3 regions of the Planococcus sp. APC 3900 genome follow, and region 3 is predicted to be linked to each of the others. Evidence: riboswitches for the same ligand, from Rfam matches in the RefSeq annotation. Region 3 holds a riboswitch; each other region holds the start of a gene.
The links. A riboswitch is a leader RNA that binds a small molecule or an ion and turns the genes downstream of it on or off. The one in region 3 is predicted to bind lysine.
Positions count from the first base shown of each region.

Region 1: another riboswitch for lysine. It lies ahead of QMA04_RS14715 (Na+/H+ antiporter NhaC family protein); the one in region 3 lies ahead of QMA04_RS09000 (aspartate kinase).
Region 2: another riboswitch for lysine. It lies ahead of dapA (4-hydroxy-tetrahydrodipicolinate synthase); the one in region 3 lies ahead of QMA04_RS09000 (aspartate kinase).

Region 1 covers NZ_JASDCT010000007.1:149,108-154,324, reverse strand. The annotation lists gene lipA (lipoyl synthase) at 1-495, opposite strand, end outside; gene QMA04_RS14725 (methionine/alanine import family NSS transporter small subunit) at 639-770, opposite strand; gene QMA04_RS14720 (sodium-dependent transporter) at 786-2,306, opposite strand; gene QMA04_RS14715 (Na+/H+ antiporter NhaC family protein) at 2,503-4,077, opposite strand; lysine riboswitch at 4,186-4,368, opposite strand; gene QMA04_RS14710 (bifunctional metallophosphatase/5'-nucleotidase) at 4,440-5,217, opposite strand, start outside.
Region 2 covers NZ_JASDCT010000001.1:419,748-424,964, forward strand. The annotation lists gene QMA04_RS02095 (alpha/beta fold hydrolase) at 1-75, shown strand, start outside; gene QMA04_RS02100 (GGDEF domain-containing protein) at 88-1,026, shown strand; gene QMA04_RS02105 (STAS domain-containing protein) at 1,146-1,985, shown strand; gene dapA (4-hydroxy-tetrahydrodipicolinate synthase) at 2,032-2,922, opposite strand; lysine riboswitch at 3,050-3,228, opposite strand; gene QMA04_RS02115 (class I SAM-dependent methyltransferase) at 3,335-3,946, shown strand; gene ypfJ (KPN_02809 family neutral zinc metallopeptidase) at 4,004-4,849, shown strand; gene QMA04_RS02125 (TraB/GumN family protein) at 4,981-5,217, shown strand, end outside.
Region 3 covers NZ_JASDCT010000003.1:430,037-435,253, forward strand. The annotation lists gene sdhB (succinate dehydrogenase iron-sulfur subunit) at 1-230, opposite strand, end outside; gene sdhA (succinate dehydrogenase flavoprotein subunit) at 253-2,001, opposite strand; gene QMA04_RS08995 (succinate dehydrogenase cytochrome b558 subunit) at 2,047-2,661, opposite strand; gene QMA04_RS09000 (aspartate kinase) at 3,040-4,278, opposite strand; lysine riboswitch at 4,419-4,594, opposite strand; gene uvrC (excinuclease ABC subunit UvrC) at 4,632-5,217, opposite strand, start outside.

The sequences.
Region 1 (5,217 bases), on a different contig from region 3:
GTGGTTCAAAATATCCGGTTTAGCATCCATCAGCCGTTCCAGATTTTCATAGATTCCACCCATATCAGATGGCAGGACTTCAACAGTTGTAAATGGGTTGGCTCGTTTAATCGCACGTATTGTCTCTGCAAACACAGCAGAGCCGCCATCTTTCAAATCGTCACGTGCGACTGCCGTGATGACCGCATGTTTCAGGTTCATCATTTTTACAGAAGCGGCTACCCGTTCCGGCTCCTGAAGATCCAACTCATTCGGCAACCCGGTTTTCACTGCACAAAAACGGCATGCTCTTGTACAGACGGCACCGAGGATCATGAACGTAGCGGTTCTCCGCGTTCCCCAGCATTCATGGATATTCGGACACCTTGCTTCTTCACAGACTGTGTTCAAGTTATTTTCTCGCATCATTTTCTTCAAATCGGTATAGTTTTCATTGGTATTGAGTTTAATCTTTAACCAATCGGGCTTTCTAAGATGTTCCTGCTTTGTTGACACGCACATCGTCCCCTATCTATCTGATTTATGGATGGAATCCGGTTCTATTCCAAATGTATCATAAAGGCATGTTCCTCACAAGCTCACCTACTGCCATGAAAGCATAAAGAAACCCGGAAACTAGGAGTTTCCGGGCCTTTAAATTAAACGTTATTTGCAGCATCTCTTGCTTTATTCTTTTTGCTGCTTCTAACTGCATGAATGATGCTAGCAGCTAAGCCACCCCAAATGATGACCATCCCAATAATCATGACGACAATCGAACTTACTGTCATATGAAGCTCCCCCTTTTAATTGCGCTCGTCATATTCGCCTTGTTCTTTATGCCATTTACCGATAGAGAAGAGGATTCCAAAGATCAATGCAGCTGCAGCAACAGCCACACCACCTGCTAAGGTGAACATATCGGAATATCCTTCGTAATTTCCGGTTTCCGTTTCAAACTCTTTCAGGATATTCAGTTTCAAAAGTCCAAACATCATATAACCCAGAACGATTGGCGTAATGATTCCTAAGCTGAATTTCCACCAGGCGCCAAGTCGGATATCCGAGATTTCGTTGGCATGGCCTTTGAGAAGATCCGCTTTGCGGAAGACCCAAACAACCAGCACAACTTCCACTAATCCGATTGCTGCAACCCCAAATTGGTTAATGAAGTAATCTGCCAGATCCAGGAAGTACAATCCACCTTGTGTCGCAAACAGAATCGAAATCAAAGCAGCAAGTCCGCCTCCGAATAACACCGCTTTGTTACGGGAAATTCCAAATTTCTCAGAGAATCCAGCGACATAAGTTTCAGTAATTGATATTAATGAAGTCAAACCCGCAAGTGTCAGAGACAAGAAGAACAGAGTCCCGAACAAGCCATTGAATCCTGGAAACTCATTGATGATCTGTGGAAAAACCACAAAAGCAAGACCGACGCCTGCAGTTGCGACATCACCTACAGCGACGCCCTGCTGAGCAGCCATAAATCCAAGAGCTGCAAATATTCCAATCCCTGCTAATAATTCAAAAGCAGAGTTGGCGAATCCTGTGATAAATGCATTATTTGTGATATCTGATTTTTTCGGAAGATAACTTGAGTATGTGATCATGATAGCGAATGCTACTGATAAACTGAAGAAAATATGCCCATAGGCCGCTACCCAAACCGTCGGATTCAGTATGGCATCAAAATCTGGTTGGAAGAAGGCTTCCAATCCTGTCAATGCGCCATCCAATGTGACCGCTCGAATTACAACAGCAAGGAAAATGACCACCAATGTCGGAATGAAAATCCGGTTGGCCAGTTCAATTCCTTTTTTAACACCTGCCAGCAGAATCCCCAATGTAATGATCCACACCAATGCCAATGGAATGAATACACCCCAGACAATTCCGCCGGTCTGTCCCGGTTGAACTGTCAGCTGTAAAAAATCATTGAACAGGAAATCTTGTGTATCCGTACCCCATGCCTGATTGAAAGAAAATATAGTATAGCGCATTGCCCAGGCGATGATTACAGCATAATATACAGATATGATAAAGGACACAAAGACAGCCCACCATCCCATCCATTCCAACTTCTTGCCGCCCATTCTAAAGAATGACAACGGTGCTGACCCGCGATACTTATGGCCAATGGTAAATTCAAGTATAAGAATCGGTATCCCTGCAGTCAACAATGCAAATAGATACGGTATGAAAAATGCACCCCCGCCATTTTCATACGCAACATACGGAAAACGCCATATGTTCCCAAGACCTACTGCAGAGCCGACGGCAGCCATGATAAAGCCGGCACGTGTACCCCATTGCGAACGTTCCATCTCTCTTCCCCCTTTGTTTTCTCCCATTTTATTTACATAAAAATAGGAATTTTGATTATTTTCAGATTATTAGTTAATCTAGAAATAGTATACCGAGAGGCTCCTTTAATGTAAAGATGAAATCAAAATATTTTCTAAAAAAACTATTGCAGCAAAAGTAAAAAGGCAGAGAATAAGCTTCTCTGCCTTCTTTTACTTAAGCATTTTGTTGTTTTTCAATAATAGTTGTCCGTCGTGACCAGACAATGAATAACACTGCCAGCACCAAAGCCACTGTTCCTAATGACAGCAGCAAAGAACCGGTCAAACCTATGACAATATACCCTATTGCAGCAATGACTGCAGCTGTTAATGCATACGGTATCTGCGTTAAGACATGGTCCATGTGATTGCTCCCCGCTCCAGTTGAAGACAAAATCGTCGTATCGGAAATAGGTGAACAATGATCTCCAAACACAGCTCCCGCCAAGACTGCGGATAGCGCCGGCAGCAGCAGCGAAGGTTCCGCTTCAATCATAATGGTTCCAGCAATCGGCAACAGGATGCCGAATGAACCCCATGAAGTTCCTGTTGAGAAAGCCATGATTCCTGCGAGAACAAATAATAAGACTGGCAGAATTGAAGTTGGAATATTGCCATCAGAAACCACACCCGCTAGATAAGCGCCAGTTTCAAGAGAACCGATCAAAGAAGTCAAAGACCAGGCAAAGACTAAAATGAGTACGGCTCCTATCATTGATTTAAGGCCAGCCCAGATGCCTTTTCCAATCCATCCAACAGTAGCTGTTTCGTTCTTTTTCATCTGCAGAACATATAGAATGATCGACGTCAATGCACCCAAAATTCCGCCTGCTAACAGGGAAGCGGGAACATCGGTATTTTCAAAAATCAACCAAATATCGAAAACATGTCCAGCATTCTGATAACCCGTCCAGATCATCGCGCCTACAGTACCGACAATCAACAATAGAATTGGAAGCAATAGGTCTCTTACATGTCCATAAGAATGCGAAGGGAACTCTTCTTTCATTTCACCCGGTATGGTTTTCTTAGGGTCAAAAAGCTGTCCCTTTGTAATTGCCAGCACTTCGTGTTTCTTCATTTCCCCGAAATCCACATCCCGGATAGCTACAAAGAAAACAATCGCCAACGAAGCAACTACATAGAAATTCATCGGTGCCATCCACAGGAAGGCTTCTAAAGCGGAATATTCCACAAAAGTCTGGCCAGCCAAGATCGTAGCAACAATCCCTATGATTGCAGCTCCCCAACTTGAAACTGGCGAGATTACACAAACTGGCGCTGCAGTCGAATCGATGAAATAGGCAAGTTTCGCACGTGAAACTTTGTAGCGGTCGGTGATTGGGCGTGCAACCTGTCCGACAGCCAAAGCATTGAAATAATCATCGATAAAGATGACGATGCCTAAAACCACTGTAAGGACTTTTGCGCCTCTTCTTGACTTGATGCGTGTCGAAGCCCACTCAGCAAAGGCATGGCTGCCGCCGGATAAGCTGACGAACGCGGTGATGATGCCAAGCAATAAAAGAAAAAGAATGATAAAGACATTATAAGCGTTAAAGCCTTCGTCCCAAAAAATGATCGTAAATGATTTGACAAGCTCCTGTAAAGCATCAATTGGTGCAAACCAAGTCAAAATTACGGCTGCCGCGACAATACCTGTCCCCAGTGACAACAGGACACGGCGTGTCAATAACACCATAACGATTGCAATAATCGGCGGCAAAATCGAAAAAATCGTATTCTCCATGAAAACTCCTCCTTATTTTTTGATGGGTGAAAAATGAGACAAAAAAGGCCGACCTCTCCAGTTGGATCAGTCAGCCTTCTACAATTCGTCTGTGCGATACACATCAAACAACCCTGTAGCCCTCCATTTACGCTTCCGCCTAAATGACAGTATCATTCTTGTTCAGAATGATCCCAATCCAATTTCCGGAGACCCCAGAAAATCGATTTCGGCAAAACTTCCTTTCAGATGCGGTCAACGCGGTCAAACTCGCACATCCTACTGATCAGCTCTGCAGCCTCTACCCACCAATATATATTTCTTTGTTAGCATAGCCCAAAATACTGACAAAATCAAATGCCTTTTTAGTCTGAACATTCCTTCTACTTAAGGGCTTTGCTGTGAAAATACTGACTGAAAACATCCCGCAGGAACTCAGGCATGAAATACGTTTTAGGCGCTCTCTTTAAACTCGGGAAAAAATAACCGAATGTCAACATATCCAACGTCACCAGTTTATAGATTTGGTCATGCATCGCCAGCTGTCCATTGATATAAAAATGGTGATCAGTTATCTCCATATTCATATGAAGCATCTTCCCAAAAACCACACCACGGAATCCCATTCCTTTTAATTCAAGCTGTGGCCATTCCGCATTCAGCGATTGCAGGTAGATTTCTTTCAACTCCGCTCCACTCAGTTCGACAAGACACGGATTGATCGGATGTGGCAGCATTTTATGGAAATCATAGCGAGTCAGAGCACCTTTCGGCATATCTTGCATAAAAATTCCAGCATTAAAAAGCGCACAGTCTGCTTCCGTAAATTCGATCAATGCCTGTCCGAATAATAGACCCATCTCGGAGTCTTTAAACCACTCTGCTTTTAAGCTTTTCGTGCTGTGGAAGACCAGTTCCCCCAATTGCAGTTTTCCCTGCTCGACCAGGAATTCATCAAATCCTTCCTCCACTTTTCTTAGTTGGGAAGTCTCGATCAGTTGTGCAGAAGATTTCTCAAACTGCTCCTCTACAGTGACATGGCCGATATAAAAACCAAACTTACCAGCAGCCCCCATCAGCGTATTTCCTTGCCACTTCCCGTCATGAAAAATATGATGGGTATGAGCACCTAAAATAAGGTGGATCTGTGGACAAAGCTCG
Region 2 (5,217 bases), on a different contig from region 3:
GCAGTTGGCCATAATCCGCATTTAAGCGATTCTGATGAAACAGTGAAACACATCAAGGCCTATTTGGCGGAGTAGGGAGAGAAGACAGTGGAACAGCAGCTTGATCGAGCGCCATGTGGATATTTGATATTGGATCATGAATTGCGCATCGTGGAAATGAATAAAACCTTGCAGCTCATGACAGGTGCGCAACAACCAAAGCACATGCATGATTTATTGACAGTCGCTTCACGGGTTTACTTCCAGACCTACTTTACTCCTTCCATCAAAATGCATGGCACTGTAAACGAAATGTTTTTGACATTGAAAAGCGAGACGGGTTCCCTGCCTGTCTTGATGAATACGATAGAACGCGACGGCTCCTACGAATGTGCGTTGATTCAAATGAGTGTCCGCGGGGAGTATGAAAAGGAATTGCTGCTGGCAAAGCGCAATGCTGAAAAGGTCAACCGTGAGACGGCCGAAGCATACGAAAAGCTGAAAACAGTAATGAATGAAGTGGAATGCAAACAGCAAGAATTGATGGACCTTAATTTCAAACTGCAGCAACTGGCTACAACAGATCCGTTGACGGGATTGAAAAATCGCCGTTACCTGACCGAACAATTGGAAGAACTCTTGCTTCAGGCTGAAACTGGCCGGGAAGTGGCCTTGTTGGTCATAGATATTGACCATTTCAAGAAGGTCAATGATTCACATGGCCATCAGATGGGCGACGCGGTCTTGCAGGAACTGGCCTGGCGTTTGGAAGCGGAAACCGGATCCGCTGATATCGTGGCTCGGCTCGGCGGTGAAGAATTCGTGGTGGTCATGCCAAACGCTGGACTGAAGGACGGCCTGGCCATGGGCAATGCATTATGCAAGCATATGGAAACAGCTGACTGGCTGCATGTCCCTATCACTGTCAGCATCGGAGCTGCGGTTTATATGGCTGGAGAAGGAATGGAAAGTTTGCTGTCACGGGCGGACGAATTTCTTTACAAAGCCAAAGCCAAGGGCAGAAATTGTGTGGTTGGAGACGAATAAAAAATTGCTTTGGCTCTCCAATTTCCATCCAGCTAAATCAATAAAATAAAACCCTTACATTCTTTGGAGCAAAGGCTATAATAGGCATATATAAATGTCTTCGTCTTTGGGGGATTCCGATGGAAAAAGATATTCGATTGTTGGGTGGACGGGTAAGCGAGGATAAGGAATTAATTGCTCAATTGGTCCATGAAGAAGTGGTGAAAAATGTTCCGGCAGCACAGCTTGAAACGAACAAAGCCTTTATCGAAACTGTCACTAAGACCCGGATCCATTTTGTGGAACTGATCGGAGAGTCGATCAGCAATAGCTGCGACGTTCGAAAGGTCTATGCAGATATTCAAGAGTGGGGAGAAGAGACGGGAAACTTCTTTCTTGAAACCGGAAGATCGCTGGAAGATGCGTTGGCGGAAACGTCTCTTTACCGCAAACATATCGGAACCGTCATCAAGACAGAAGCGGTCCACAAAAAGATGGAGCTGCAGCTTCTCTTTGATGTCATGGAATTTTTCCATTCCTTGTTGGACCATGCCGCATACTCATATACACAGGCCTATACAGCATCGTACCAGCGGAAACTGAAATCAGCCAGGAAGGAATTTCTGGAGCTTTCAGCCCCCGTCGTGCCGGTCAGTGACCACATCGCAGTGTTGCCTTTAGTGGGGAATATTGAAATTGACCGCGCCCGTTATATTCTGGAGAAAACACTGTTGGCCGCGAATCAGTTGAAAATCAGCGTGCTGATTGTGGATTTATCAGGAGTGGTGCGCGTGGATGCGATGGTAGCTGAACAAATCATCAAAATCATCCAGTCGTTGAAATTGGTTGGTGTCCGCTCGATTTTAACCGGAATCCGTCCCGAAATCGCTACAACGTTAACTGAGATCGGAGTTGACTTGAAAGTGCTGGAGGTCGGCGGCAGCTTGAAGCGGGTTTTGGAACAAATGAAAGTCAATTGATGAAAAAAACGCTGAAGCTCTGGGCTTCAGCGTTTTTTATCTTGTATCAGTTAGTGACGGCTTCGGAATGGACGTCAGGCAATGCCTTACGCAAGGTGATGGTTTCTTCTTCGGTCAATGGAATCATCGGCAAGCGCACGCCGCCGACTTGAACACCAGTCAGCGTAAGTGCCGCTTTGACCGGAGACGGGTTTGGCGCAGCGAACAATGCTTTCATTGTCGGCAATAATCTGCGGTGGATAGCCGCCGCGGTCTTTACATCTCCTGTTTTAAAGCTGGTAATCATGTCCTGCATATCGTTGCCGATGATATGCGCGGAAACTGAGACAATGCCGGTGCCGCCGATTGACAGCATTGGAATTGTTAAGCTATCGTCTCCACTGTAAACAGAAAATGTATCCGCTGTTTTTTCGATGATTTCTGCAGCTGCGTCCAAGTCTCCACTCGCTTCTTTAACAGAAACGATATTGTCGATCTTGGACAGGCGAATGATCGTTTCCGGAGATAGATTGACCACGCTGCGTCCTGGAATATTGTAGAGCATGACCGGCAGGCTTGTAGACGCGGCAATCGCCTGGAAATGCTGGAACATGCCTTCCTGTGAAGGTTTGTTATAGTATGGTGTGACCAGCATGATGCCATCAACGCCCGTTTCTTCTGCTTGTTTTGTCAAGGAGATGGAAGCGCGTGTATTATTGGAACCTGTTCCTGCAATGACTGGAATCCGTCCGGCTACTGTATGGACGGTAAACTGGAACAATTCAACTTTTTCCTCTGCCGTTAAAGTCGGAGATTCTCCGGTTGTCCCTGCGACGACCAGGCCGTCTGAACCGTTTGCTATCAAATGCTCTATCAATTGTTGTGTTGCCGGAAAATCAATGTCTCCATGTTGATCGAATGGCGTCACCATTGCTGTAATTACTTGGCCAAAATTCATAAAGAACACACCCTTTTCTAATTTTTGTCGTAGCTTAGAGGTGAGGGGCCTAGTCAGGAATAAACAAAAAAGCAGCAACGAGGGACTCGTTGCTGCAGTAGAAACAATGTTTACCAATCGTTCCTGTGCATCAGATAGCCCTCCATATAGTTCCCTATATGACAGTCCTGCATTTATTGAATGCAGACCCAGCGCACGGAAATATGAGATTTCCGCCACTTCGGCAAATCCCCCTTTCGGCAAACGTCAACGGAGCCCATACTCCTCGTTTTGCGTACTGATGGTTTTTGCGCCTCTATCCTACTCCATAAAAGCTGGAGCAAGAAATATTGAATTAGCTGTACTATAACAAATTTCACTATTAATTGCAAGGTCATCAGAGTAAAATTTTATGCCGAAGGAGTGATTTGGGATGGAAGAGCAGGAATACGACCGCCGGTTGAATATCGAAACCGGTGGAAATCAGCGGGGCTTTACGGATTCCCTTCACCACAACCGCTATGAGCCGACTCCTTACAAATTGCTGGACAGGTTGTTCGAAAACTACAGCCTGTCTCCCGGTGGCCGTCTGGTGGATGTGGGCTGTGGCAAAGGGCGGTTGAATTTTTATGCTCACCATGTATTCGGTGCAGAAACCGCTGGAATCGAAATGAATCCCGTATTTTATGAAGAGGCCCTTGAAAATAAAAAACAGTATGTGAAAAAGCATAAAAATGCTGAGCAGAAGGTGGCATTTTATAATTGCCTTGCACAGGAGTACCCAATAACGGCACGGGACACTGTATTTTATTTCTTTAATCCGTTTTCGGTCCAATTATTCATTGCATTTATCAATAAAATCCTGCGGTCTGCCGAAACAAATCCACGAACCATTGAGGTAATTTTGTTTTTTGCTTCACAGGATTACAGCGATCACCTGGAAACACGCACCGTTTTTGAATTAGCACAGGAAATTCAGCTGCCAGGTTTTCATAAGGATTCACGGGAACGTTTTTTAATTTACCGTTTGCCTGAAATGGATTAGAACAGGCGTTGCAACGGGTATGGGTAAACAAAAAGCATTTTGAAACGAGGGAGTCCTATGGAGTGGAAAGGCAGAAAAGCCAGTAGAAACGTAGAAGACCGAAGAGGCAAAGGCGGTGCAATGGTGGCAGGCGGCGGAATCGGCGGTATTCTGATTGTGCTGCTTGTAGCGTTTTTAGGTGGCGATCCGGGTGTCATCCTGGACCAATTGGGAGGCTCAGGTGGAACAACGTCAAATCAGCCTTATGAAGCAACACAGGAAGAAGAGGAATTGGCTGAATTCGTTTCAGTTGTCCTCGCGGATACCGAAGAAGTTTGGACAGAAGTTTTTGCCGAGGAAGGCATGGAATATGTGGAACCGACATTGGTGCTGTATACCGGAAGTGTTGAATCCGCTTGCGGGACGGCAGGTTCAGCAGTCGGTCCGTTCTATTGTCCGGGCGACTACAAGCTCTACATTGATTTGAGTTTCTATAATGAATTGCAGACCCAGTTCCAGGCGCCGGGTGATTTTGCCATGGCTTATGTAGTGGCGCATGAAGTTGGGCACCATGTCCAGAATTTGCTGGGTGTTATGGAAGAAGTGCAGCCTCTGCGCAATCAATTGAGTGAAGAAGAATACAATAAATTACAGGTTCGCCTGGAGTTGCAGGCGGATTATCTGTCAGGTGTCTGGGCGCATCATGCGCAAGGCATGGGCTATTTGGAAGAAGGGGACTTGGAGGAAGCGCTGACAGCGGCGAGTGCGGTGGGGGATGATACTATTCAGCAGCGTTCACGCGGTTATGTAGTGCCGGAGAGCTTTACGCATGGGAGTTCAGAGCAACGGAAGCGCTGGTTCTACAAAGGCTTCCAAGCCGGCAACCTGAAAGAAGGCGACACTTTTAATGCCACTGATTTATGACCCGGACCTTCTTTTAATGGAAATCCAAGGGTGCGGCATTGATATTTTCGCTATTGTAATCCATTATAAAGAATAGACAGTCTTTTCATTTATATATGGAAAGAAATTCAGTTCTATAAAGGAAGTACAACATGACGCAAGATAATATTACTCGCATAGAATATGAAGGAAAAGAATTGATTTTGATTGGGACTGCACACGTATCAAAAGTGAGTGCAGAACAAGTGAAAAAAGTTATTGAAGCGGAGCAGCCTGATTCGGTGTGCATCGAATTGGATGCGCAGCGCTATGAATCGGTCATGCAAGGCAGCAAGTGGAAAGAGACCGATATCTTCAAAGTCATCAAAGACAAGAAAGCCAGTCTGCTC
Region 3 (5,217 bases):
ATGACCATCGAACATGCTCCACAAACCTCTTCCAGACAGTTCATGTCCCAGTTTACAGGAGTGGTTTTCTTCCCTTCCATGTTGACAGGGTTACGGCGAATTTCCATCAATGCCGAGATGACATTCATATTCGCTTTATATGGCAATTCGAACTTTTCCCAATACGAATTCTCATCCGTAGAGTTTCGGCGTTCGATTTCAAATATAACCGTCTTTGCTGCTTCACCCATGGTAAATTAGCTCCCTTCTAGATTATGCTTTTGCTGAGTAATCACGTTTGCGCGGTGGAATCAACGATGTATCGACTTCTTCATAGTGGAAGATAGGTGCATCATTGCCATTAAATTTAGCCATAGTCGTTTTAAGGAATTCTTCGTCATTACGATCCGGGAATTCCGGTTTGTAGTGAGCTCCGCGGCTTTCGTTACGGTTAAGCGCTCCGATTGTGATCACTCGTGCTAAATGTAGCATATTTCGCAACTGGCGTGTAAACATTGCGCCTTGGTTGCTCCAAAGCTGTGTATCAGTAATATTGATATGGTTGAAACGTTCAAGCAGTTCCTGGAGTTTTTCATCCGTCTTCTGCAAACGATCATTGTAGCGTACTACTGTTACATTGTCCGTCATCCATTCGCCAAGCTCTTTGTGGAGGACATAAGCGTTTTCTGTGCCGTTCAATGCAAGGATTTCTTCCCATTTGCGCTGCTCTTCTGCTTCGTATTTTTCATAAATAGCCGAAGGAAGATCTTCTGCCAACACATCAAGGCCATTTACATATTCAATAGCGTTTGGTCCTGCGACCATACCGCCGTAAATCGCTGAAAGCAATGAGTTCGCACCTAGACGGTTACCGCCGTGTTGAGAATAATCACATTCACCCGCTGCCAAAACGCCAGGGATGCTTGTCATTTGGTGGTCATCGACCCATAATCCACCCATTGAATAATGGACAGCCGGGAAGATTTTCATTGGTACTTTGCGAGGGTCATCACCAGTGAATTTCTCGTAGATCTCAATGATGCCGCCTAGTTTGATATCAAGCTCTTTAGGATCTTTGTGTGAAAGATCCAGGTAGACCATGTTCTCGCCATTAATGCCGAGTTTTTGGTTGACGCAGACATCGAAGATTTCACGTGTTGCAATATCACGTGGAACCAGGTTTCCGTAAGCTGGATATTTTTCTTCAAGGAAATACCAAGGCTTGCCGTCCTTGTATGTCCAAATACGTCCGCCTTCCCCACGAGCTGATTCTGACATTAAGCGCAGTTTATCGTCTCCTGGAATCGCTGTCGGGTGAATTTGGATAAATTCGCCGTTTGCGTAGTATGCACCTTGCTGATAGACGATAGAAGCCGCTGAACCTGTATTGATGACAGAGTTCGTCGATTTCCCGAAAATGATCCCCGGTCCGCCAGTTGCCATGATGATAGCATCTGCACGGAACGATTTGATTTCCATAGTCGTCATATTTTGAGCTGTGATCCCTTTGCCGACGCCTTGCTCGTCAAGAACAAGACCCAGGAATTCCCAGCCTTCGTATTTCGTGATCAGTCCGCTCACTTCGTAGCGGCGAACTTGCTCGTCCAATGCGTATAGCAATTGCTGGCCAGTTGTTGCACCGGCAAATGCTGTTCTGTGGTACATCGTTCCACCAAAGCGGCGGAAGTCCAAAAGGCCTTCCGGCGTACGGTTGAACATAACGCCCATGCGGTCAAACATCCGGATAATTCCAGGTGCTGCATCCGCCATTGCTTTTACGGGACGCTGATTCGCAAGGAAGTCGCCTCCGTATACAGTATCATCAAAGTGAATATCCGGGGAATCCCCTTCACCTTTTGTATTAACCGCTCCGTTGATCCCGCCTTGCGCACATACTGAGTGGGACCGTTTAACGGGAACGATTGAAAATAAATCGACGGAAGAACCTGCTTCTGCAACTTTAATTGCTGCCATTAGGCCAGCTAGGCCGCCACCGACGATCGTAATTTTGCCCTTCGCCATGTTAGTATTCACTCCTCTTTTAGTTCACCAATGATTGAAACATTCTTAAACGAATGCAAACAATGCTCTGATACCAATGATCGATAATACAATAAATACTAGAAGTGTGAAATATGTTGCATTTCGTTGAGATGCTTCGGATTGTGTGATTCCCCATGTAACAAGGAAAGACCAAAGTCCGTTTGATAAATGGAAGACTGCAGCCAAGACACCGACGATGTAGAATGCCAGCATGAACGGGTTGCTTAAAATGTTTTCCATCATGTTGAAATCAGCTGCAGCAGCTGCTCCGATTGCAACTTGGAATCTTGTTTCAAATACGTGCCAAGCGATGAAGACTACAAGGAAGACACCTGTATAGCGCTGTGCAACGAACAGAATGTTGCGCAAATAGCTATAATGGCCAGGATTGTTCTTCGAAGTAAACGCTATGTATAGGCCATAAAACGCATGATACAAGATTGGTAAATAGATGACAAAAATCTCCAGGAAAATGACGAATGGAAGATTAGCCATAAATTCGGATGCTTTATTGAATGACTCCACACCCTGAGTTGCAAAATGGTTGACGATTAAGTGCTGCGTTAAGAATAAACCGATAGGAATGATCCCCAACAATGAGTGCAGCCTGCGCATTAAAAATTCACGATTGTTATCCAAAATTTTACCCCCCTCAAAACATTGATTGGCAGCGTCCAGAGCAAACGAAAAATTGACGAAAGCACCTGAAGCCGCAACACCATCATGATACAAGAATATGACATATTTATTGTACTCCCCCCCTCTGAGAGCGTCAAGGCAACGAATCCCTTTTAAACAGATAGTTATTACATTAAAAAGGGGGACTTCACGCCGCATAAGGGGGAAAACCTATGTGAATGTAACCGTTTTATTAGATTTATGCGAAAAAGCGATTCTCTAATTGAGAATCGCTTTTTCAGCTGTTTCTGCTGTATTCCACTGTTGTCGGGATTATCGCAGCATTGCTATTGAGAATTTGAACATTTTGTGAATATTTTCACGTACACCGTTTTTAATTCAAGATATGTCTTGATACACCTGAAGTTCTGAAAGTCCATAGGCCTCGTGCAAAGCATTTGCTGATTTCTTCATATCCGTTTCCGGCACTACCACTGAAATTTTGATCTCAGATGTGCTGACCATCTTCACTGGGATGTCTTGACTTCTCAAAATATCAAACATCCGTGCAGCCACCCCTGGATTTGATACCATGCCTGACCCGACAATGGAGACTTTCGATAGGCCGATTTCCACATTCATGGAAAGAAAGCCAATTTCACTTTGAGCTTCAGTCAACACGCGGCGTGTTTCTTCCAAGCTTTCCTGGCTGATGGAAAACGATACCGAAGGAGGAAATTCATCACTGATGCTTTGAACAATAATATCAACGTCGATCTGATTTTCTGCCAACTTGGTAAAAATATTTGCCAGCGATCCGTTAAACGGTTTTTTGTAAATGACAGTTACACGCGCTACCCCAGGTTCGAACGCTACACCTCTGACGATTAAGTTTTTTTCCACAGTGATCACCTCTTGTATGATTGTGCCAGGCTCGTCTGAATAACTTGCTCTGACCGATAATGGTACGCGATTGTTTTTTGCGAATTCAACTGCACGCGGGTGTAGCACACCTGCTCCCAGATTAGCGAGTTCGAGCATTTCGTCATATGAAATCTGTTCCAGCTTCCGTGCACCTGTTACAAAACGTGGATCGGAAGTGTAGACACCGTCGACATCGGTATAGATTTCGCATTTTTCAGCTCCGAGCGCTGCCGCAAGTGCGACTGCGGTCGTATCGGAACCTCCCCGGCCAAGGGTGGTGATGTTACCGATTTTATCTACCCCTTGGAATCCAGCCACTACACATAAATAACCATTGTCAAGCACGCGTTCAAGCCGTTCCGTGTGAATTTGTTCAATCCGGGCATTTCGCGGAACAGACTCTGTTTCAATTCCGGCTTGCCACCCCGTAAACGATAGCGCTTCATGGCCAAGCTTCTTAAAGGCCATAGCCAGTAACGAGATGGTAATCTGCTCGCCTGTAGCCAATAGCATATCCATTTCCCGTTTCGGCGGCTCAGCTGAGATTTCCCCTGCTAACCCAAGCAGCGTATCTGTTGTCTTGCCCATTGCCGAAACCACAATGACTACGCGTTTTCCTTTTTCTTTTTCTCGAATGGCTCTTTCTGCCACTCCAATGATTTTCTCAGGTGTAGCAACAGACGTGCCTCCAAATTTCATGACGATCGTTTCCATTCCATCCACTCCCACATTTAGTATGTGGCCCTCAACATGCCTAGCCAGGAAACAGCATAACTCCCGGGCAAAGACACAAAAAGAGGCAGCTCACCGCAACCGCGGCAAACTACCTCTTTTATCATGTACGAAAAACGTCCATGTGAGATAGCCCTCCAGAGATTGACTCTGACAGCTCTGCACTTCTTAAATGCAGAACCAGCATGCGAAACAGCAGTAAATACGCACACTTCGGCGACCGCCCCTTTCAACATTCTTCACGGATTCTGCAAATCTCCAAATGCTTACTATTGACGTTCGCGCCTCTATCATCACTTTTCCAAGTGATTCAATTATGGTCTTACGATAACATGTTATGAATCGCTTGGCAATGTCTCCTCAGCAAAATGCTGATTGATGGATGTCGCCAAAGCTAACGGGATTCCCGCTTGTTGAATATCTTCTATAGAAGCTTCTTTTATTTTTTTGACGGAACCGAAATGCTTCAGCAATTGCTGTTTGCGTTTCGGGCCAACTCCTTCAAGGCCATCCAAAGCGGACTGGATCGAATTCTTGCCGCGCAGCTGCCGGTGGAACGTGATAACGAAACGGTGGACTTCATCTTGAATGCGCTGCATCAAGTAAAATGCTTCGCTGGTCCGTTTCAACGGAACCACTTCAGGAGGTGAACCATAGAGCAATTGGGACGTTTGGTGCTTGGCGTCTTTTGCCAAACCGGCAATCGGAATCGACAAGCCGAGTTCATCTTCCAGAATTTCACGGGCTGATTCCATTTGTCCCTTGCCGCCATCAATGACAATCAAATCCGGCAAAGGCAATCCATCTTTCAAGACCCGTGAATAGCGCCGGCGGATCACTTCACGCATCGCTGCATAATCATCGGGCTTGGAAGCGTTTCGCGTTTTGTATTTCCGGTAATCTTTTTTAGAAGGCTTGCCG